DNA from 4 places in the Paenarthrobacter sp. NEAU-H11 genome. Region 4 is predicted to be linked to each of the others. Evidence: riboswitches for the same ligand, from Rfam matches in the RefSeq annotation. Region 4 holds a riboswitch; each other region holds the start of a gene.
What was found. Region 4 has a riboswitch for thiamine pyrophosphate ahead of thiD (bifunctional hydroxymethylpyrimidine kinase/phosphomethylpyrimidine kinase). Riboswitches for the same ligand answer to the same signal wherever they lie in the genome.

Region 1: another riboswitch for thiamine pyrophosphate. It lies ahead of thiO (glycine oxidase ThiO); the one in region 4 lies ahead of thiD (bifunctional hydroxymethylpyrimidine kinase/phosphomethylpyrimidine kinase).
Region 2: another riboswitch for thiamine pyrophosphate. It lies ahead of ACQ3DC_RS06205 (ECF transporter S component); the one in region 4 lies ahead of thiD (bifunctional hydroxymethylpyrimidine kinase/phosphomethylpyrimidine kinase).
Region 3: another riboswitch for thiamine pyrophosphate. It lies ahead of thiC (phosphomethylpyrimidine synthase ThiC); the one in region 4 lies ahead of thiD (bifunctional hydroxymethylpyrimidine kinase/phosphomethylpyrimidine kinase).

Annotation. Positions count from the first base shown of each region.
Region 1 is NZ_JBNZGA010000001.1:330,619-335,595, forward strand. It holds gene ACQ3DC_RS01480 (hypothetical protein) at 1-106, shown strand, start outside; gene ACQ3DC_RS01485 (4a-hydroxytetrahydrobiopterin dehydratase) at 199-537, opposite strand; gene ACQ3DC_RS01490 (thiazole synthase) at 581-1,396, opposite strand; gene thiS (sulfur carrier protein ThiS) at 1,402-1,638, opposite strand; gene thiO (glycine oxidase ThiO) at 1,635-2,954, opposite strand; TPP riboswitch at 2,949-3,066, opposite strand; gene thiE (thiamine phosphate synthase) at 3,095-3,850, shown strand; gene ACQ3DC_RS01510 (RNB domain-containing ribonuclease) at 3,927-4,977, shown strand, end outside.
Region 2 is NZ_JBNZGA010000003.1:309,309-314,285, reverse strand. It holds gene ACQ3DC_RS06220 (iron-containing redox enzyme family protein) at 1-1,095, opposite strand, end outside; gene ACQ3DC_RS06215 (DUF4383 domain-containing protein) at 1,082-1,651, opposite strand; gene ACQ3DC_RS06210 (heme-degrading domain-containing protein) at 1,778-2,320, opposite strand; TPP riboswitch at 2,407-2,547, shown strand; gene ACQ3DC_RS06205 (ECF transporter S component) at 2,612-3,235, shown strand; gene ACQ3DC_RS06200 (ABC transporter ATP-binding protein) at 3,235-4,791, shown strand; gene ACQ3DC_RS06195 (energy-coupling factor transporter transmembrane component T family protein) at 4,788-4,977, shown strand, end outside.
Region 3 is NZ_JBNZGA010000001.1:17,958-22,934, forward strand. It holds gene ACQ3DC_RS00105 (hypothetical protein) at 1-82, opposite strand, end outside; gene ACQ3DC_RS00110 (VOC family protein) at 248-1,123, opposite strand; gene ACQ3DC_RS00115 (amidohydrolase family protein) at 1,223-2,305, opposite strand; TPP riboswitch at 2,385-2,492, shown strand; gene thiC (phosphomethylpyrimidine synthase ThiC) at 2,487-4,307, shown strand; gene ACQ3DC_RS00125 (alpha/beta fold hydrolase) at 4,312-4,977, opposite strand, start outside.
Region 4 is NZ_JBNZGA010000008.1:139,244-144,220, reverse strand. It holds gene ACQ3DC_RS12130 (Rne/Rng family ribonuclease) at 1-2,470, shown strand, start outside; TPP riboswitch at 2,600-2,697, shown strand; gene thiD (bifunctional hydroxymethylpyrimidine kinase/phosphomethylpyrimidine kinase) at 2,687-4,234, shown strand; gene rplU (50S ribosomal protein L21) at 4,499-4,807, shown strand; gene rpmA (50S ribosomal protein L27) at 4,869-4,977, shown strand, end outside.

The DNA.
Region 1 (4,977 bases), on a different contig from region 4:
GCCCATCGTGCTGGGCGCCGGCGCCGCAACAGGAGCAGCCGTGTATCTTGGCCGCACGCGTGCGCGCCGGGACGCCGAAAGGCTTACGGCGATCCTCCGGGCATAGGGCCGGCGCAAGGCAACCGGCAGCAGCGGCCGCCATCCCGCCAGGGGTGGCGGCCACTGCTGCTTAGGGACCAGTGGCTGGTGGCGAGGCTACTAACGCCCCGGCACGTACTTCGCCGGCTCGGCCACGGCCCCCGACGCTGCCGCAGCTTCACTTGCTCCCGCAGCTGCCGCGATGTCCCGGTCAGTCACCTGTCCCCCGGCGTCGTGGGACGTGTAGCGGATAAAGACGCGGTTGTAACGCCAGTCGAGGTCGGGATGGTGGTTTTGTTCCTCGGCCAGACGTCCGACGGCGGCAATCAGCTCAAGTGCGGCAACCGCCGTCGGCATCTTGAAGACAGAGACCAATCCGCCATTGTCGGCCCGCCAATCAGGCAGTCCAGCCAAGGCTTCGTCGATTCGTTCCGGGGGAAGGGCGTCTTTGCCGGCCACTGCTGCTCCTTGAATCAAGGCGCCGGCCGGCGGAAAGCGGGCCCTACAGGAACTCGGCCCGGCCTTCCATCGCCGACGACGCCAGCGCGTGTTCACGGCGAGGTATGCGACCTGCCGCTTTCGCCAGCCTACCTGCGATGACGGCGTGCTTGAAGGCGGCGCCCATCATGGCCGGGTCCTGTGCCCGGGTCACCGCCGTGGCCAGGAGCACGGCATCACATCCGAGTTCCATCGCGAGGGCGGCGTCGGACGCCGTGCCGATTCCCGCATCCAGCACCACCGGAACCGAGGCCCGGGACACGATGAGCTCGATGTTGTGCGGGTTGAGGATGCCCAGGCCGGTGCCAATGGGCGAGCCGAGCGGCATGACCGCGGTAGCTCCCAGGTTCTCGAGCCGAAGCGCCAGGACGGGGTCGTCATTGGTGTACGCAAAAACCTTGAACCCCCGGTTGACCAGCTGTTCGGTGGCGTCCACGAGTTCCACGGCATCCGGCAGGAGGGTGTGTTCGTCAGCGATGACTTCCAGCTTCACCCAGTCGGTTTCCAGGGCCTCCCTGGCGAGCTCCGCGGTGAGGACGGCGTCCCGGGCAGTGAAGCACCCCGCCGTGTTGGGCAGGACCTTGATGCCGTGGTCCAGGAGGAGCTGGAAAAGCGAGCCTGCCTCCTGGGGTGAATAGCGGCGCATGGCCACGGTGGTGAGGGAGGTGCCGGAGGCCAGGAGCGCGGCGCCGAGGCCGTCAAGGCTGGGCGCGCCGCCCGTGCCCATGATGAGCCGGGACGCGAGCGCGACGCCGTCGATCACCAGGGGATCATGAAGGTCCGGCCGGGTGCCGTCGAGGGTGCTGCGGGTTTCCGTCATGGTGTTCAGCCTCCCTGTACTGCCGTGACAAGTTCGACGTCGTCACCCTCGGAGAGTGCGGTAGCGAACCATTGGCTCCGGGGCACCACCTGGGCGTTGCGCGCAACGGCGACGCCCAATTTCCGGCCGTCGGTTGCGTGGCCGTCAGCGGCCAGTGCGCGGCCGGTGACCTCGGTGACGAGCGTGGTGATGGACGCGCCGTCGGCGACTGTATGTCCGGTTCCGTTCAGGGTGATGTTCATGCTGTCTCCTTGGGGTTGGGTAGGGTGGCCGCTGCAGCAGGCCGAACGGCGACGCCGGAAAAGCGGCCGGGATTGAAGGGTGCCCAGCGGGGGTCCTCCCTGCCTTCGAGCAGGTCCCGGCATATCGCCGCCGCTGCCGGGGTGAGGAGGACGCCGTGGCGGAAGAAGCCGGTGGCAATGATGAGCCCTTCCACGCGGCTTTGCCCTGAAGGGCCGTCCTCCAGAGAGACCCGCCCGAGCAGCGGGGCGTTGTCAGGTGTGCCGGGACGGGCCCGGGCTGTGCATTCCAGCAGCTCAAGTTCCGCCACCGCAGGCACCAGGACCTGGGCGTCGCGCAGCAACTGGTAGACGCCCCCTGCCGACACTGCCCCCGCGCTGGTTCCGCTGTCCTTCCCCAGTGCGTCCTCACGCTGCGTTGCCCCGATCACCACGGTGCCGTCCTGCCGGGGGACGATGTACACAGGGATCCCGCGGACCAGTCCGCGGACGGTGGAGGTCAGCAGCGGCTGGAGGTGGGCGGGGACGGCGAGGCGAAGGATGTCACCGTGGACCGGCCGCAACGGCAGGTGCAGCTTTTCCGGCAGCCCGGTCAGGGCCGCAGCGTGCAGTCCGTTGGCCACTACGGTCTCCCTGGCCGCCACCGTTCCTCCGCCCTCCAGCGTGACACCGGCGACGGCTCCGTCCCGCCAGAGCAGGCCCGCTGCCCGGTCCGGCACGGCGTAGCCCTCGGCGGCTCCGGCCACGAAGCTTCCGCCGGTTCCGCCGGCGTGCCGGGCCAGGGCACGGCGGAAGCAGGCGACCAGCAGCCTGGGGTCCACCTGGTGGTCCGCCGGTGTATTCAGCGCCGAGGCAATGGCCGGGCTCAACAGCGGCTCCCGGCGCCGGGCTTCACGGATGGTGAGGGGCTCAACCGTCAGTCCATGGGCCTGCTGCACCTCGCGCAGGTCCAGCAGCGCCTGCCGGTCCGCAGCGTCGGCACCCACGGCGAGGGTCGGCGTCGTAAGATACCCGGGATCCGAACCGGCAGCCGCGGCAAGGCCAGCGGCGAAACCCGGCCAGCGCCCGGAGGCCTCCAGCATGAGCTCCAGGAGGTCCTCCTCCTGGTAATGCAGTTCGCTCACCGGGGCAAGCATCCCCGCCGCGGCCCAGCTGGCACCGGAGCCGGGGGCGTCATCGATTACCACCGCTGAATGTCCGGACCGCCTCGCCTCCCAGGCGATGCCGTGGCCGATGACTCCCCCGCCGATGACCGCAACGTCGGCCTTGAGTGCGGAGCCGGGCGCGGGCCGGTACGGGGCGTCGAGCGCATTGGGCATAAGTGTCTCCTTCCCTACGCCGGTATTAGCCGGATCAGGTCAAGCGGTCGGCTCTGACGCCCTCTCAGCCCGGCGCTTTATGACAGCTGCCGCGGCTCCCGCAGTACGAGGCCCAGTGTAGAGGAACTAGGCTGGCACCCATGAATGTGTCCCACCCTCCTGCCGCTGCATCCCCCGTCCCGGCTACCGACGCCTTTCTCAACGCCGAAGGCAGTTCCGGCGTGCAGGCCGCACGCCTCTACCTCTGCACGGACGCGCGCCGGGAGCGGGGCGATTTCGCGCAGTTCGTCGATGCCGCCTTCGCGGGCGGGGTGGACATCATCCAGCTGCGGGACAAGTCCATCGAAGCCGCCGAGGAGCTGGAGCTCCTGGCCGTACTCAAGGAATCGGCGGTGCGGCACGGCCGGCTGTGGGCGGTGAATGACAGGGCGGACATCGCCGTGCTGTCCGGAGCCCCGGTGTTCCATATCGGCCAAAAGGACCTGCCCCTCAAGGCGGCCCGGACGCTGTTGAACGGCAACGCGGCCATCGGCCTGTCCAGCCACAGCCCGGAGCAGGTGGACGCCGCCCTGGCTGCCGCCGCCGGCCCCTCGGCGCTGGACTACTTCTGCGTGGGGCCGCTCTGGGCAACACCCACCAAGCCCGGACGGGCCGCCGTCGGGCTTGACCTGGTGAGGTACGCCGCCACGGCTGTTGCCGGGGCGGACGGGCAGGAGGACACGCCCGACGGCGGTGTCCCTTGGTTCGCGATTGGCGGCATCGACCACTCCAACGTCGAAGATGTGGTGGAAGCCGGCGCACGCCGAATCGTGGTGGTGCGGGCCATTACCGAGGCTGACGATCCGGCCGCGGCCGCCGCTTCGCTCCTCAGCGCCCTGGACGCCGCCCGCCCATAATCCCGCGCCGGAACTGCCGTGCCTCTCCGGGCCGCTTCCGTGCACTATTGACGAAATTCGGGCTACGCTGATTTTCGTGTCACACCATCGGCTGGCCCCCAATGTCCACGAGCACACCAACGCACTCGAAGCGGCGCTGGGCGCGCTCCGGAGTGAGCTTGAGCTGCCGGGCGCCTACCCTGATGATGCCGTGAAGGACGCCGAGGCCGCGGTGTCCGCATTGCAACTGCCGTCCCATGACCTGACTTTCGTTGAATTCATTACCATCGATCCGGCATCGTCCACCGACCTGGACCAGGCGCTGTTCATCGAGCGGGACGGCAACGGCTACCACGTTCTCTATGCCATCGCCGACGTGCCGGCGTTTGTTACTCCGGGCGGGCCGCTGGACGCTGAGACGCGGCGTCGGGGACAGACTTTTTACACGCCGGACGGCCGCATACCGCTGCATCCCGAAGTCATCAGCGAGGGGGCGGGAAGCCTCCTGCCGGGACAGGACTGTTCCGCGTTCGTGTGGGACTTCCGTCTTGACGTTGACGCGGAGGTCACGGCCGTGGCCGTGCGGCGTGCCCGGATGCGCAGCCGCACCAAGCTCAGCTACAAAGGCGCCCAGGCGGAACTGGACGCCGGCAGCCCTTCCCCTGTGCTGCGCCTCCTTAAAGAGGTGGGGCTCAAGCGCGTGGAGCTGGAGCGCGCCCGGGAGGGTGCCAGCCTGAACATGCCGGACCAGGAGATTGTCCAGCTTCCCGACGGCGGCTACCGGATTGCCGCCGCCCCGCAGCTGCCCGTGGAGGACTGGAACGCACAGATATCGCTGATGACCGGCATGGCAGCCGCACAGCTCATGCTGGCCGGGAAAGTGGGCATCCTGCGCACCATGCCGGCCCCGGACGAGCGTTCCCTGAACCATTTCCGGCTGCAGACAGAGGCCCTCGGAAAGCCCTGGGACGGCGAAGTCAGTTACGGCGAATACCTCCGCAGCCTGGACCCCACCCATCCCCGCCAGCTCGCAATCCTCCACTCCGCAGGGATGCTCTTCCGTGGGGCCGCCTATACGGCCTTTGACGGCACTGTCCCGGATGACGCCGTTCAGTCCGCCATCGGCGCCGCGTACGCCCATACCACCG
Region 2 (4,977 bases), on a different contig from region 4:
TGCTGCCGCCGGGACTGCCGCCCTGAGTGACGTCCCGCCGTTCTCCCAGGACTGCAGGAGATGGGCAGACAGCCTGCCGTCCACCGCCATGGCTGCCGTGGCACCAAACACTACGTCTCCAAGAAGTCCTGGTTCGGCCTCGACCAGGCCGCCGGCCAGGTCGCGGCCGGCGATCTGCTCGTGGACGGCGTCTGCTTCCACGTGTTCATCGAAATAGTGGGTGACGGCGGCATCGAATCCATGCCGCCGGAAACCGCTCCCGTATAAGCGGTTGGGCTGGGAGGAGGTCATCTCATAGATGGCAAGGTGCCCGGTGATGGCACCCCGCAGCCGGCGGTTCAGCGCGAACAGGGACATCAGGTTCACTGCGGCGAGGGAGACGGCCGGGACGGAATCGACGTAGGCGCCGTATTCGTCCGCCATTCCCAGGCCTCGCAGGGTGCGGGCGAAAAGTGCGCTGTGCATCCGTTCGGGACGTCCGCCGCCGTACTCATCCGCCTGGATTTCCACCAGCGCGGCCTTGGGGCGCCCGGCCAGCCGGGGAATGGCAAAGGTATGGGGATCCGCCTCCTTCAGCTGGTAGATGGACTTATGGATCAGGAATTCCTTGAGCTGGTCCAGGCTGGCCTTCTTTGCCACGTACCGTGAGAGGCTGGGGCCGGTGTCGCGGGCTGCGAGGCTGAACAGGACATCGGCCACGGCATCGCTGGTGGGACGCGAGGCCGCGGGAAGCTCCAGTTCGCCGGCTGCTTCCCGGGCGGCCAGCCTGAGCGCTGACTCGAACGGTTTTTCCAGCAGGCGGCGGACCTGGATCAGTCCCGGCGCCCATTCCCACTCATCGCTGACGCCTTCGAGTCCGCTGTAGTGGAGCTCGTAGAGGCAGAAGAGCGTCAGCTGGAGATCGTCGTCGCCAATGATGTCCGGGGTGGCAGCCAACTGGCCGGTGACCGCCCGGTGCAGCGCCGCGGTTCCGTCATCCAGGGTTCGGTCATCGGCGGTGCGGCCGCAGGGGCGGGTGCCAAGGGTGCCGGGCGCCTCCGTGAGAAGGGCGAACAAGGCGGTGCTGGCAGGACCGCGCGCTTCAGGGATTTTCATAGTGCTCCTTCAGGTGCGGCGTTGGTGCCGGTTCCGTGACATCGTCGCTGAGGCTTCCTGACCGGTTGCCGCTGTCGCCGCTGTTGCTGCTGTCGCTGCTGGCAACGCCTGCGGGAACGGCGGGGCCTCGGGCGGCCAGGATGATGGCCAGCGCAATCATGGCCAGGCCGAGTGCCAGGTGCAGCCAGTCGTCTGCGTTGTTCGCGGGGAGGAAATTGGCAGGCGTGGTGTCGCCCGCAAGGAAGCCGTACAACCACAGGAGCAGGTAGGTCACGCCCCCGTAGATGAGGAAGTTCCTGGCCTGGGGATGCGTCCGCGCCATCAGGACCCCTGCAATCCCGAAGAGCAGGTGGAGCGCGTTGAGGAGAATGGACACTTGGAAGACGCTCAGTAGCAGCGCCCCTGAACCAGGTCCTGCAAGGCCCAACGAGCCATAGTTGGAGGTAACGCCCGGGATGAAGCCCAGGACGCCGAAAAGGACGAAGACTATTCCCGTTCCGAGGGCGGCCTTTTGCAGGCGTGTTCGCGGGCCCGCCAGGCGGGTGCTTGCTGCCATGTCCTGTTCTCCTCAAAACCCGGGAGACAACATAGTAAGCATGATTACTAATAAATGCTAAGCAGCCTTTGTATTCTGCTGCCGGTGGACGTGCGTGCAGTGTGGGTCAGTCCGCCAGCCTTGGCATTAGTCCGCCCCCGCGGAGTGGAGCATTTCGCGCAGGGCTTCGACCACCAGGTCGTGATCCTGCACTTGGGGAAGCCCTGAAACCGTAACGGTGGCCACGGCGCCCACTCCGGTGACGTACAGCGGGAAGGAGCCGCCGTGCGCGGCGTACCGGCCCTGGTCGAACCATCCCTGGTCCTCGATCCGGCCGCCGCGAAGCCGGCCGCGCAATCCCACCAGCAGTGAGGGGACCTCATACCGTGCCGCCGTGCGCTGCTTCGCCCGGATCCAGTGATCGTTATCCGGCGTCGCACCGGGCAGCGCCGCATGGAACAGAACCTGCCCGCCCTTCGTGATGTCAATCGCGATGGGCAGCCCGCGCTCCTTGCCCAGCTCCACGAGGAGCAGTCCCAGGTTCAGGGAGTCGTCGAGGGAGAAGCCTGGAAACTGCAGTTCCCGGACTTCGCCTTCAATCCGGGCGATCAGTGCCGCCAGCGATCCCTCCGGCTGGATGGCATCGGAATCCGGGTCGAAGTCGGTCACATGCGGGGAATTGGCAGCCATGGCCCACAATCTACCCCCGCCGCGGTGTAAACTGGACAACGCCCAACAGGGTATTTCTGCAACGAATCATTTCAAGCAAAAGCAACATTCAACGACAGGGGAGCGCCGCCGTCGGGCATCACTGGCAATGCCAGGATCCGCAGGTGGGCGCTGAGAGTGCGGGCAGCCGCAGACCCTCGAACCTGATCCGGTTAGTACCGGCGCAAGGGAGTCGAGTTCTCGAAGTGCGCGCAGCGGCAGCAGTGCCGGCAGCCGCGTCCACTTTCCCCTCCTGTTCCTCAGGAGGATCACATGGCAACAACAGCAGTCAAGAAGACCAGCAGCAAGTCCTGGCGCGTCGTGGACATCGTGGTGGCGGCCCTCATTGCCATCGCCGGCGGTGTCATTTTCTGGGCCTGGTCCCAGGGCGCGGCCGCAGTGTCCGGCCCCATGAACGCCACCTACCCGCCACTGACCGGCCTGATCGCCGGCGGCTGGATGATCCCGGCCGTGCTGGGCATGCTCATCATTCGCAAGCCCGGCGCCGCGCTGTTCTGTGAGACGGTAGCCGCCACCGGTGAGCTGCTCATGGGGTCCCAGTATGGGGCTTCCGTGCTGTTCTCCGGCTTCGTCCAGGGCCTCGGCGCCGAGATCATCTTCGCCATCTTCGTGTACCGGAAGTTCAACCTGCCCGTGGCACTGCTGGCCGGTGCCGCCGCCGGTCTCTTCTGCGGCCTCAACGACTCCTTCGCTCCGTGGGGCTGGAACATCGCCTACTCCGGCGGGGACAAGCTGGTGTACATCGTCTTCACCGCCATCTCCGGCGCGATCATCGCCGGCGCCCTGTCCTGGATCGCCACCCGGGGGCTGGCCAGGACCGGGGTCCTGAGCTCGTTCGCGTCGCGGAAGGCAGCTACGGAGCCTGTTTTCTCCTGATGTCGGCACCTTCCCGCCAGGGCGCGCCCACCGCAGTGCGTCCCGCCGCCGTCACGGCCCGCGGCTGGGGCTGGCGGCATGCCGGGCGCACCAGGCCGGCGGTCCATGCCCTCGACCTGGACATCCGTCCGGGAGAGCGGGTGCTGCTTTTGGGGCCTTCCGGCGCCGGCAAGTCCACCCTCCTCCATGCTTTGGCGGGGGTCCTGGGGGATGTGAACGACGACGGCGGCGCGGCCGGCGATTCCGACGAGTCGGGTTCGCTGCTGGTTGACGGAGCCTCCCCCCGCGAGCAGCGCGGGCGCGCCGGCCTTATGCAGCAGGATCCCGAGACGCAGGTGGTCCTGTCGCGCGTGGGTGACGACGCCGCCTTCGGCGCCGAGAACCTCGCCGTGCCCCGCCACGCCATCTGGAGCCGCGTGCACGAGGCGCTGGACGACGTCGGACTTTCCCACCTCCCGCTGGACCATCCGACGTCGGTACTCTCCGGCGGGCAGAAACAGCGGCTGGCGCTCGCAGGCATCCTTGCCATGCGTCCCGGCCTGATCCTGCTGGACGAGCCGACGGCCAACCTGGACCCGGCCGGCGTGCTGGAGGTCCGCGACGCCGTGGCGCGGTGCCTGGACAAGACCGGCGCCACCCTGGTGGTGGTGGAGCACAGGGTGTCCGTGTGGAAGGACCTGGTGGACCGGATCGTGGTGCTGCAGCCCGGCACCGACGCGAAGGACGCCGTGCTGCTGGACGGTCCGCCGGACCAGGTGCTCAGGGAGGCCCGGAGCATGCTGATTGCTGCCGGGGTGTGGGTGCCCGGCTATGTTCCGGACACCCGGCTGCGTGCGGCGGATCCAGCCAGCGGGGCGGGTGGCCTCCTGCTCGCTGCCGAGGAACTGGCGGTGTCCCGTGAACGGGCGCGGCGCAGCGGCTTCCGGAAGGTTCCGCCGGTACCCGTGCAGGCAGGTATTTCCGCGCAGGTCCGGGCCGGGCACGCCTTGGCCGTCACGGGGCCGAACGGGGCCGGGAAGTCCACGTTTGCCCTGACGCTTGCCGGGCTCCTGGAGCCCGTGGCCGGCAAGGTTTCGGCCACGCTGGACCTGAGCCGCGGCGCCGGAATAGACCCGTACAAGTGGAAGGCCGATCAGCTCATCGAGCGGATCGGCACCGTGTTCCAGGAACCCGAACACCAGTTCGTCACAGGGAAGGTGCTGGACGAACTGCTGTTTGGCCCCCGGCACCTTGGCCATGGTGAGGAGCGCGTGGACGAACTGCTGGAGCGCCTGCGGCTTACCCATCTTGTGGATGCCAACCCCTACACGCTTTCGGGCGGGGAGAAGCGGCGGCTGTCCGTGGCAACGGTCCTGGCCGCGCATCCCCAGGTGCTGGTCCTGGACGAGCCTACGTTCGGCCAGGACGCCAACACGTGGGCGGAGCTGGCATCGTTCCTGTCCGAGCTGCTGGATGCCGGCACCGCCGTGGTCTCCGTGACCCATGACGCCGAATTCACGGCGGCGCTGGGTGGAACGGAACTGCGGATGGCCGCGGCGGAACCGGCGGCACCATGAGGCAGGAGCTGAACCTTCGCGGCAACAACGCGCTGCTGACCCGGGCGAACCCCCTCAGCAAGTTCGCCGCCGTCTTCCTCATTACGGCCGTGCTTGCGCTTTCCATAGACTGGGTGTCCGCATCGGTGGCACTGGTCTTTGAGGTCCTGCTGTTTCCGCTGGCCGGCCTGACGCTCGCACTGCTGT
Region 3 (4,977 bases), on a different contig from region 4:
GGGCGCTGCCGCCCTTGTCCAGGATGCCGCCGCGCTTCAGTGCGGCGTCGTGGGTGGCAACAAAGATTTCGGTGAAGCCCATGGGAAGTGCCCTCATTCCGTTGACGGTGCGGCCCGCCGGGATGCAGCGCGCGCTGCCCGGCAGTTCGGTTTCAGCCTAGTACAGGTACCGCCGGGCTTTCCCGGCGGTACCAGCCGGCGGACAACCCCTGCGGCGGCACGCAGCCCCTGTCCGGGAGTGCGCCGGTCAGCGGACTGCCACCCGGATCCTGTTGCGCCACGGATCCTCGAACCGGAGTTCGGCTCCGGTGTGGTGGGCGGCAACACCGGCAACCTTGAGCCGGTCGGCGAGGGCGCCGACGTCGTCCCCCGACGGCACTTCGATGAGGACCTCACCCAGGCCGAGGGTGTCCTTGCGCGGCCCCGCGCCGCGGCTGTTCCATACGTTCATTGCCATGTGGTGGTGGTAGCGGCCCGCCGAGACGAACAGGGCCTGGCCGTGCCAGCCTGCGGTCTTTTCGAAGCCGAGGGTCCCCACGTAGAAGTCGCGGGCGGTCTGGACGTCGCCCACCTGGAGGTGCACATGGCCCACGCCCGCAACGGTTCCCCGCTGGCGTTCCAGGGACTCCTCAGTGAGGTGCTGCTCCAAATAGCGCTGCGGCGGAAGGGCCAGGCTGTCCATCACCACGTCAGTGCCGTTCCAGGACCAACTGCTGCGCGGCCGGTCCCAGTAGAGTTCGATCCCGTTGCCTTCGGGGTCGGTGAAGTAGAAGGCCTCGCTGACAAGGTGGTCTGCGCTGCCGGTGAAGGAACGGGGTTCAAACTGCGCGGCCGTGGCGATGGTCGCGGCCAGGTCTGCCTGGTTCTCGAACAGCAGCGCGGTGTGGAAGAGGCCGGCCTCTCCCCGGCCCGGAAGCGTCAGGCCCGGAGCGGGAGCCAGGTGCACCAGCGGTTTCTGCAGCCGGCCGAGGTAGAGCCCGCCGTCCTGCTCCGCGACGACCTCCAGGCCGAGGGCCCGCTGGTAGTAATCGGTCATGACCTTCATGTCGCCCACCTTGAGCATCACGGTGCCCATGGCGAGGTCGGCAGGAAGGAGATCCTGGCGGGCGGCTGCGTCGGTCATTTGAAGGCTCCTTGTATTGGAGGCCGTCCCGTCGGCGGCCTGTCACATATTAAAATTACTTGAAGCTTCAATTTATTCCAAGTGGCGGCCTAAAATAACTCAGCGGATGATGCGGCCGCCCAGCACCACGTGTTCCAGCGCCCTGATCGTTTCCGGGGTGGTCCGCGGGTCTTCGCGGCACACCACGACGTCGGCCCGCGCGCCTTCCTCCAGGTTGTCCGCTCCCAGCCACGTGCGGGCTGCCCAGCAGGCGGCATCCAGGGCCGCAGGCATGGGCAGGCCGGCCCCGTGCAGGGCGAGGATCTCATCTGCGATCCTCCCGTGGCGGACCACGCTGCCTGCGTCCGTCCCGGCAAAGATGCGTACGCCGGCGGAATGGGCCTCCGCCACCCGTTCCAGCCTGCGTTCCCACAGGGCGCGCATGTGGGCGGCGTAGCGCGGAAACTTGGCGTCTGCCTGCTCCGCTATGTCAGGAAAGGTAGCGATGTTGATGAGGGTGGGCACGATCGGCACGCCCTGCTCCACGAACCGGGGCAGGTGGCGGGGCAGCAGCCCCGTGGCGTGCTCAATGCAGTCAATGTCGGCGTCCAGCATCTGGTCCAGGGTGTCCTCGGCGAAGCAATGCGCCGTGACCCGGGCACCTTCATCATGGGCAGCCTGGACAGCGTCACGGACGACGGCGGCAGGAAAGGAGGGCGCGAGGTCGCCGGCGCTCCGGTCGATCCAGTCGCCCACCAGTTTGACCCAGCCGTCGCCGTCGCGTGCTTGCTTCCGCACGGCCTCCACGAGCCCGTCGGGTTCGACCTCCGCCGCAAAGCCGCGCAGGTAGCGGCGCGTGCGGGCCACATGCCGTCCTGCCCGGATCAGCACCGGAAAGTCCCGGCCGCCCTGCATCCAGCGGGTATCGGCAGGTGAGCCGGCGTCGCGGACCAGCAGGGTTCCGGCGTTGAGGTCAGCCAGCGCCTGTTCCCGTGCAAGGGCGGGTTCGACCGGGCCGGCGGGGCCCAGTCCGATGTGGCAGTGGGCGTCAGCGAATCCCGGCAGCACCCAGCCGCCGAGCTCCCGCGCCGGAGGGGCAGTTGGCCGGCTGAACGTGAGCTTGCCGTCCACCGACCAGAGTCCATGGCGTACCCGGTCCGGTGCGGTCAGGACGGGTCCGCGAAAGTGAATGATGTCTGCCATCGGGCTTCCTTTCGATGCCCGGTCAGGCTAGCACCCGCAAATGTGACGCCGCCCTTCCGGGGGCGTGTGGTAGCTTACATCTTGACCACACGGGTGCCCCTGCAGGGGCTGAGATCGGGCTGACGCAGCCTGCGACCGTTGAACCTGTCCGGGTAATGCCGGCGAAGGAAGTGAGTATTCCTTGAGTACACAAAATGCACAGCTGAACCCTGCCCAAGACCGTCCGGCCATGGGAGCAGCCGGCAACCAGCCACCGGTGACCCAGTCCCTGAAATCCCATTCACTGGCCTACCTTGAGGATGCCGGCACGGGGATCAGGGTCCCGGTGACGGAGATTGCGCTGGAACCTTCCCCGAACGGGACGCCGAACAGGCCGTTCCGGACCTACCGGACGGCGGGACCTGGCAGCGACCCCGTCATCGGCCTCCCGCCCTTCCGGACGGACTGGATCGAAGCACGCGGAGACACCGAGGCGTACAGCGGCAGGGAACGGAACCTGCTCGACGACGGCCGCTCGGCTGTCCGCCGCGGCGCCGCCAGCGCCGAGTGGAAGGGAGCGCGCCCGGTGCCCCGCCGCGCCGTCGACGGCAGGACCGTGACGCAGATGCACTACGCGCGGCAGGGCGTGATCACCCCGGAGATGCGCTTTGTGGCGCTGCGCGAGAACTGCGATGTTGAACTGGTCCGCAGCGAGCTGGCCGCGGGCCGCGCCATCATCCCCAGCAACATCAACCACCCCGAGTCCGAGCCGATGATTATCGGCAAGGCCTTCCTGGTGAAAATCAACGCCAACATCGGCAACTCGGCCGTTACCAGTTCCATCGCGGAGGAGGTGGACAAACTGCAGTGGGCAACGCAGTGGGGCGCCGACACCGTCATGGACCTTTCCACCGGCGATGACATCCACACCACCCGCGAATGGATCCTCCGCAACTCCCCCGTCCCCATCGGCACCGTCCCCATCTACCAGGCCCTCGAGAAGGTCAACGGGGAAGCCAATGCCCTTACCTGGGAGATCTTCCGCGACACCGTCATTGAACAGTGCGAGCAGGGTGTGGATTACATGACCATCCACGCCGGCGTCCTGCTGCGTTACGTGCCCCTGACAGCCAACCGGGTGACAGGCATCGTGTCCCGCGGCGGTTCGATCATGGCAGGCTGGTGCCTGGCCCACCACCAGGAAAACTTCCTCTACACGCACTTCGATGAGCTGTGCGAAATCTTCGCGAAGTACGACGTCGCCTTCTCCCTGGGTGACGGGCTGCGGCCAGGGGCGACGGCGGATGCCAACGACGCTGCCCAGTTCGCCGAACTGGACACACTGGCTGAGCTGACGGCGCGCGCCTGGGAATTCGACGTGCAGGTGATGGTGGAAGGTCCGGGGCACATCCCGTTCCACCTGGTCCGCGAGAACGTAGAGCGCCAGCAGGAGCTGTGCAAGGGTGCGCCGTTCTACACACTCGGGCCCCTGGTTACCGACGTTGCACCGGGCTACGACCACATCACCTCGGCCATCGGTGCCACGGAGATCGCACGCTACGGCACTGCCATGCTCTGCTATGTCACCCCGAAGGAACACCTGGGGCTGCCCAACAAGGACGACGTCAAGACCGGGGTGATCACCTACAAGATCGCCGCACACGCGGCAGACCTTGCCAAGGGCCACCCGGGGGCGCACGAGCGCGATGATGCGCTGTCCAAGGCACGCTTCGAATTCCGCTGGCGCGACCAGTTCGCGCTGTCCCTGGACCCGGTCACGGCGGAAGCCTTCCATGATGAGACCCTGCCCGCAGAACCTGCCAAGACCGCGCACTTCTGTTCCATGTGCGGTCCCAAGTTCTGCTCCATGAGGATCAGCCAGGACATCCGGGACGAATTTGGCTCGGCGGAGTCGCAGGCGGCCCTGGCGGCGGCCGCGGGGATGAAGGGGAAAAGCGAGGAATTCCGGGCAGCCGGCGGCAAGGTGTACCTGCCGGAGCCCCGTGTTGCCGCCGGAAGCTAGGGCGTCAGGAGGCGCGTGCCCGGACCCGGCTGGCATCGCCGATGAACGAGCGGATGATGCGGTCCCCCTCTACTGAATCCTGGGGCCGGTGCCCTCCCGCCGCAGTGCGGTGGAGGGCGCCGGTCTCCCGGAGGTAGCCCGCGATCTCTTCGTAGAGCGGCTCCCAGCCGCCCGTGAGGACGAGCGTAGGCACGCCCGGCACGATGTGCAGCGGAGCTTCCCACGACGGCACCTGCAGCCGGAGCCGCCGGGCGGACCGCTTCTCTTCCACGGTGACCGGGTGCTGCAGGTCCGTGGCGTAGACCCGGCGCACGAATTCCCGCTGGAAGTCCTCGTCGCCGAGTTGGTGCCGGACGTCCAGGAGCGGCTTCATCAGCGCAATGTGCGCCGCCGTCGCCGGCAGTTCCGCGGTCAGCGATAGGCAGGCCGGCTCCACCAGCGTCAGCGAGTAGACAAGGTCGGGGCGTTCGACGGCGGCCATCATCGCTGCGACGGCGCCTTGGGCATGTGCCACGACGTGCCCGCCGACGGCGCCCCTGCCGTCGTCGGCCAGTGACCGCAGCAGGATCCCCGCGTCCTCTTCGAAGGATGATTCCACCGGCTCTGCCACGGGATCGTAGCCGTGGCGGCGCAGGAACAGTGCGTCATAGGACAGTGCCAGGCCATGCTG
Region 4 (4,977 bases):
GTCCCGCCGTCGGCGCCGCCGCCGCCGTGGCGACCAGGACCTTGAACTGACGGGCGGGGGAGACGACGATCCCCCCAACACGGTGACCCGCGTCCGCGCCCCGCGCCCCGTGGGAGAACCCGCGGTCAGCAACCGGGTCACCAGCGTCAAGGGCTCCACCCGCCTGGAGGCCAAGAAGCAGCGCCGCCGCGAATCGCGCGACACGGGCCGCCGCCGCACCGTCATCACCGAAGCCGAGTTCCTGGCCCGCCGGGAGTCCGTGGACCGCCAGATGATCGTGCGCCAGCGCGATGACAGAATCCAGATTGCCGTCCTGGAAGACGGCGTCCTGGCCGAGCACTTTGTCTCCAAGACCCAGCAGGATTCCCTGATCGGCAACGTCTACCTGGGCAAGGTCCAGAACGTGCTGCCGTCCATGGAAGCAGCCTTCGTGGACATCGGACGCGGCCGCAACGCCGTCCTGTACGCTGGCGAAGTCAACTGGGAGGCCGTGAACCTCGAGGGCAAGCAGCGCCGCATTGAAAACGCGCTCAAGTCCGGCGACACCGTCCTGGTGCAGGTCACCAAGGACCCCGTGGGCCACAAGGGCGCGCGCCTGACCAGCCAGATCTCACTGCCGGGCCGCTACCTGGTCTTCGTTCCCGGCGGTTCCATGACCGGCATCTCCCGCAAGCTGCCCGACGTCGAACGCAACCGCCTCAAGCGGATCCTCAAGGACCGCCTCCCCGAGCAGGCCGGCGTTATTGTCCGGACCGCTGCGGAAGGCGCCTCCGAGGAAGAGCTGACCCACGACATCAACCGGCTGCGGGCCCAGTGGGAAGGCATCGAAAGCCAGTCGAAGTCCACCAAGATCCTTGCTCCGGAACTGCTGTACGGCGAACCGGACCTGACCATCAAGGTGGTCCGCGACGTCTTCAACGAGGACTTCTCCAAGCTGATCGTCTCCGGCGAGGAAGCCTGGGACACCATTGAGGCCTACGTCACCTACGTTGCTCCCGATCTGGTGGGGCGCCTCGAGAAGTGGACCAAGGACCAGGACATCTTCAGCGCATGGCGGATCGACGAACAGATCCACAAGGCACTGGAGCGGAAGGTCTTCCTGCCCTCCGGCGGCTCGCTGGTGATCGACCGCACCGAGGCCATGACTGTTGTGGATGTCAACACCGGCAAATTCACCGGCAGCGGCGGCAACCTTGAAGAGACGGTCACCAAGAACAACCTGGAAGCTGCGGAGGAAGTGGTACGCCAGCTCCGCCTGCGCGATATCGGCGGCATTATCGTCATCGACTTCATCGACATGGTCCTGGAATCGAACCGCGACCTCGTCCTCCGTCGGATGGTGGAGTGCCTGGGACGGGACCGCACCAAGCACCAGGTTGCCGAAGTCACGTCCCTTGGCCTGGTGCAGATGACCCGCAAGCGGATGGGCACCGGGCTGCTTGAAGTGTTTGGCGAGCAGTGCGAGGCCTGCGCCGGCCGCGGCGTGGTGACCCACGATGACCCCGTGGAGCACCGCCGGGCCAATATCGTGGCGGCCGAACACCACGTTCAGCGCTCGGACGCCCGCCCGGATGTCCGGAATGAAAGCCACCGCGCTGAGGCCCAGCGCGGGGACAGCAGCCAGCCCGGCGTCCGTCCTGACCGGAAGCGCCGCCGTGGCCGCGGCGGCCAGCAGGTGGACGCTGCTCCTGCAGCCGCCCTCCACGTGCACACGGTCCACCCCGACCCCACGGACGCCGAGCGGCACGCGAAGGCCGAAGCCACCAGGCTTGCCCTTGCCAATATTGCTGCGGCAGCACACGCCGCCCACCTGCACGACGATGAGGTAGCCGCGGCCCGGCAGGCTCCGCAGGTCCAGCCGGCGGAACCTGAGAAGCACGACGGCGACGCCTCCCGGCCTGCCGCCGTCCTCACCTTTGGCGGGGAGAAGGTTGCCCTGCCGTTCGTGGAGCACGCGGAGGAGCAGCAGCCGAAGCCGGCCCTGACGCTGGACCGGCTCGCCGAAGCCTTCGCCCACCTCGGTGAGCCTGCCCCTGCCGCGGAAGCCACAGCCGGTCAGCCCGAACGGCGGGCGCCGGAAAAGGAGCAGCGGGAACCGGAGCAGGTCCGGGCACCGCAGCACGTCCAGGCACCGCAGCACGTCCAGGCACCGCAGGCGGAGTCGCCGCAGGTCCGGCCTGAGCCGCTGCAGGCTGCCCATGCGCTGCGCGAAAAGGACTATTCCGACCACACCCTGGAACAGTCCCGCCCGCGCCGGGCGCGCCGCAACCGCAGCGCCAGCCGCGCCCAGGGTGCGGCCAACGAGACCTCCGTCGAGCAGCACGAGAATGTCCCCGCCGCGGCGGCAGGGCATTCACACTCTGCAAAGGCGCCGGAAGCTGACCAGGCAGGTGCCCCTGCGCCAGGCAACGCCAAGCCTGCCGCGGAGCCCATCATCCTGGGTGTCGGGGTTCCCGCTTCGGAACTCTAGGCCACCGCACGCGACACGCTGGATGCCCGGCCGCCCACCACGTGTGGACGGCCGGGCATCCGGCATTTAAGGCCGCACCAGTCGCACTGCGTCACCTTCGCCCTGCGTACCGCAAAAAAGCTAGGCTGGTGAACCGACACGGGGTGCCGCGCACAGAGCGGGCTGAGATCCACACCCGTTGAACCTGTCCGGCTAGCACCGGCGAAGGGATGTCTCTTGTCTTCAACTCTCGAATTGCCCGCTGCCACCCCTCAGGGCGCCCCTGCCCCTGCAGCACAGTCCGGCCAGCGGCGGCACGTGCCCCGGGTCCTCTCGATCGCGGGCTCGGATCCGTCCGGCGGAGCCGGCGTCCAGGCGGACCTGAAAAGCATCGCGGCCCACGGCGGCTACGGAATGGCCGCCATCACTGCCCTCACCGCACAAAACACCCGCGGCGTACGCGGCGTCCACGTACCCCCTGCTGCCTTCCTCACCCGGCAACTTGACGCGCTCAGTGAGGACATCAGCATCGACGCCGTGAAAATCGGGATGCTGGGTGATGTCGCGGTGATCGAAGCTGTCCGGGCGTGGCTCGAAAAAGTCCGTCCCGGCGTCGTGGTTTTGGACCCTGTCATGGTGGCCACCAGCGGTGACCGGCTCCTGCAGGAATCCGCCGAAGCCGCACTTCGCGAGCTGCTGCCGCTGGCGCACCTCATCACGCCCAACCTGGCTGAACTTGCCATGCTGGTGGGCGGGAACGTGCAGGAGAGCTGGGAAGGCGCCCTGGAACAGGGCCGAGAGCTCTCTTCCGCCACCGGGGCGACGGTGCTTGTGAAGGGCGGACACCTGGCCGGGGACGAATGCCCCGACGCCCTTGTCGACACTGCAGGCACGCTTGGCCAGGACGTGGTGGTGGTCCCGGGCAAGCGGGTGGCAACGCTGAACAGCCACGGCACCGGTTGTTCACTGTCATCAGCCATGGCCACAGTCCAGGTGCGGCTGGGGGACTGGGAGGCAGCCCTCCGGGAGGTCAAGCCCTGGCTGTCCGGCGCGCTGGAGGCCTCGGAGTCGCTGGAGGTGGGTACGGGCAACGGACCAGTCCACCACTTCCACCACCTTCAGCCGGAGCCTGCTGAAGGCAGCTTCGCGGCGCGGCTGTGGGCTGAAGCGGAGGAGCACCTGGAAGCCATCTACTCCCTGGCGTTTATCCGGGACCTGGCCTCCGGCGACCTGGCCGAGAAACAGTTTGGCTACTACCTGGCCCAGGACGCCATCTACCTCAACGGTTATTCACGGGTGCTCGCGCGGACAAGTGCCCTGGCCCCCACCGAGGCAGAGCAACTCTTCTGGGCACGTTCCGCCGCGCAATGCCTGGAGGTCGAGTCTGAACTGCACCGCTCCTGGCTCAGTACCCGGACCGTTGAGCCGCAGCTGGGACCCGTGACCAAGTCCTACGTGGACCACCTGGTGGCGGCATCGGCGTCGGGCAGTTATGCCGTGCTGGCGGCAGCCGTCCTGCCCTGCTTCTGGCTGTACGCGGAGGTGGGCAAAACGCTCCACGCACAGTTCGTGGCTGCCGGGGAGCCGGCGGGCCATCCCTACGCGGAGTGGCTGCGCACATACGCGGATGAGGACTTCGCCGCGGCCACCCGCAGGGCGGTTGCCATTGTGGACAGTGCGGGGCGCACCGCTCCGGCGCATGAGAAGGATGCCATGGCCACGGCATTCAGGCAGTCCTGCCGCCTGGAAGTTGAATTTTTCGACGCGCCGCGCCTTCATTCCTGACGTCCGGACGGCCGCCGCGCCGGTACTATGGTGGGGCACCCCCCCGGCCAGGGAAATGTGTTGTGGTACCTATCACAGACAACCCGCCGGAACCAGCCTCATTTGCGGCCGAAGCCAAAACTAGCGTATTCTAGATCTTCGGTGCTTACGCCAACACTTGGGTTATGACCCCACGGCGTTGAGGCACAGCGAGAGCCCAACCAATTATGGAACCGGGTTCCGCACGCAAATTTGTAATAAACGTCGAGAGAAGTGAGTTCCCAAGTGGTGTACGCGATTGTCCGCGCAGGCGGCCGCCAAGAGAAGGTTTCCGTTGGAGACTTCGTTACCCTGAACCGCGTCGCCGGTGGAGCTGGCAGCACCATTCAGCTGCCCGCACTGCTCCTGGTTGATGGTGACAAGGTCACCTCCGCCGCTGCTGACCTGGCCAAGGTAACTGTTACGGCTGAGATCCTCCAGGACCTCCGTGGTCCTAAGATTGTGATCCAGAAGTTCAAGAACAAGACCGGTTACAAGAAGCGCCAGGGTCACCGCCAGGAACTGACCAAGGTCAAGATCACTGGTATCAAGTAACCTTCCGTTACTGTTCAGGTTTTTCAGCAGATTCCCCAGAATTTAGAGGCAGGCATTTCAGATGGCACATAAAAAGGGCGCGAGCTCCACTCGCAACGGTCGTGACTCCAACGCACAGTACCTCGGCGTCAAGCGCTTCGGCGGCCAGGTAGTTTCCGCAGGCGAGATCA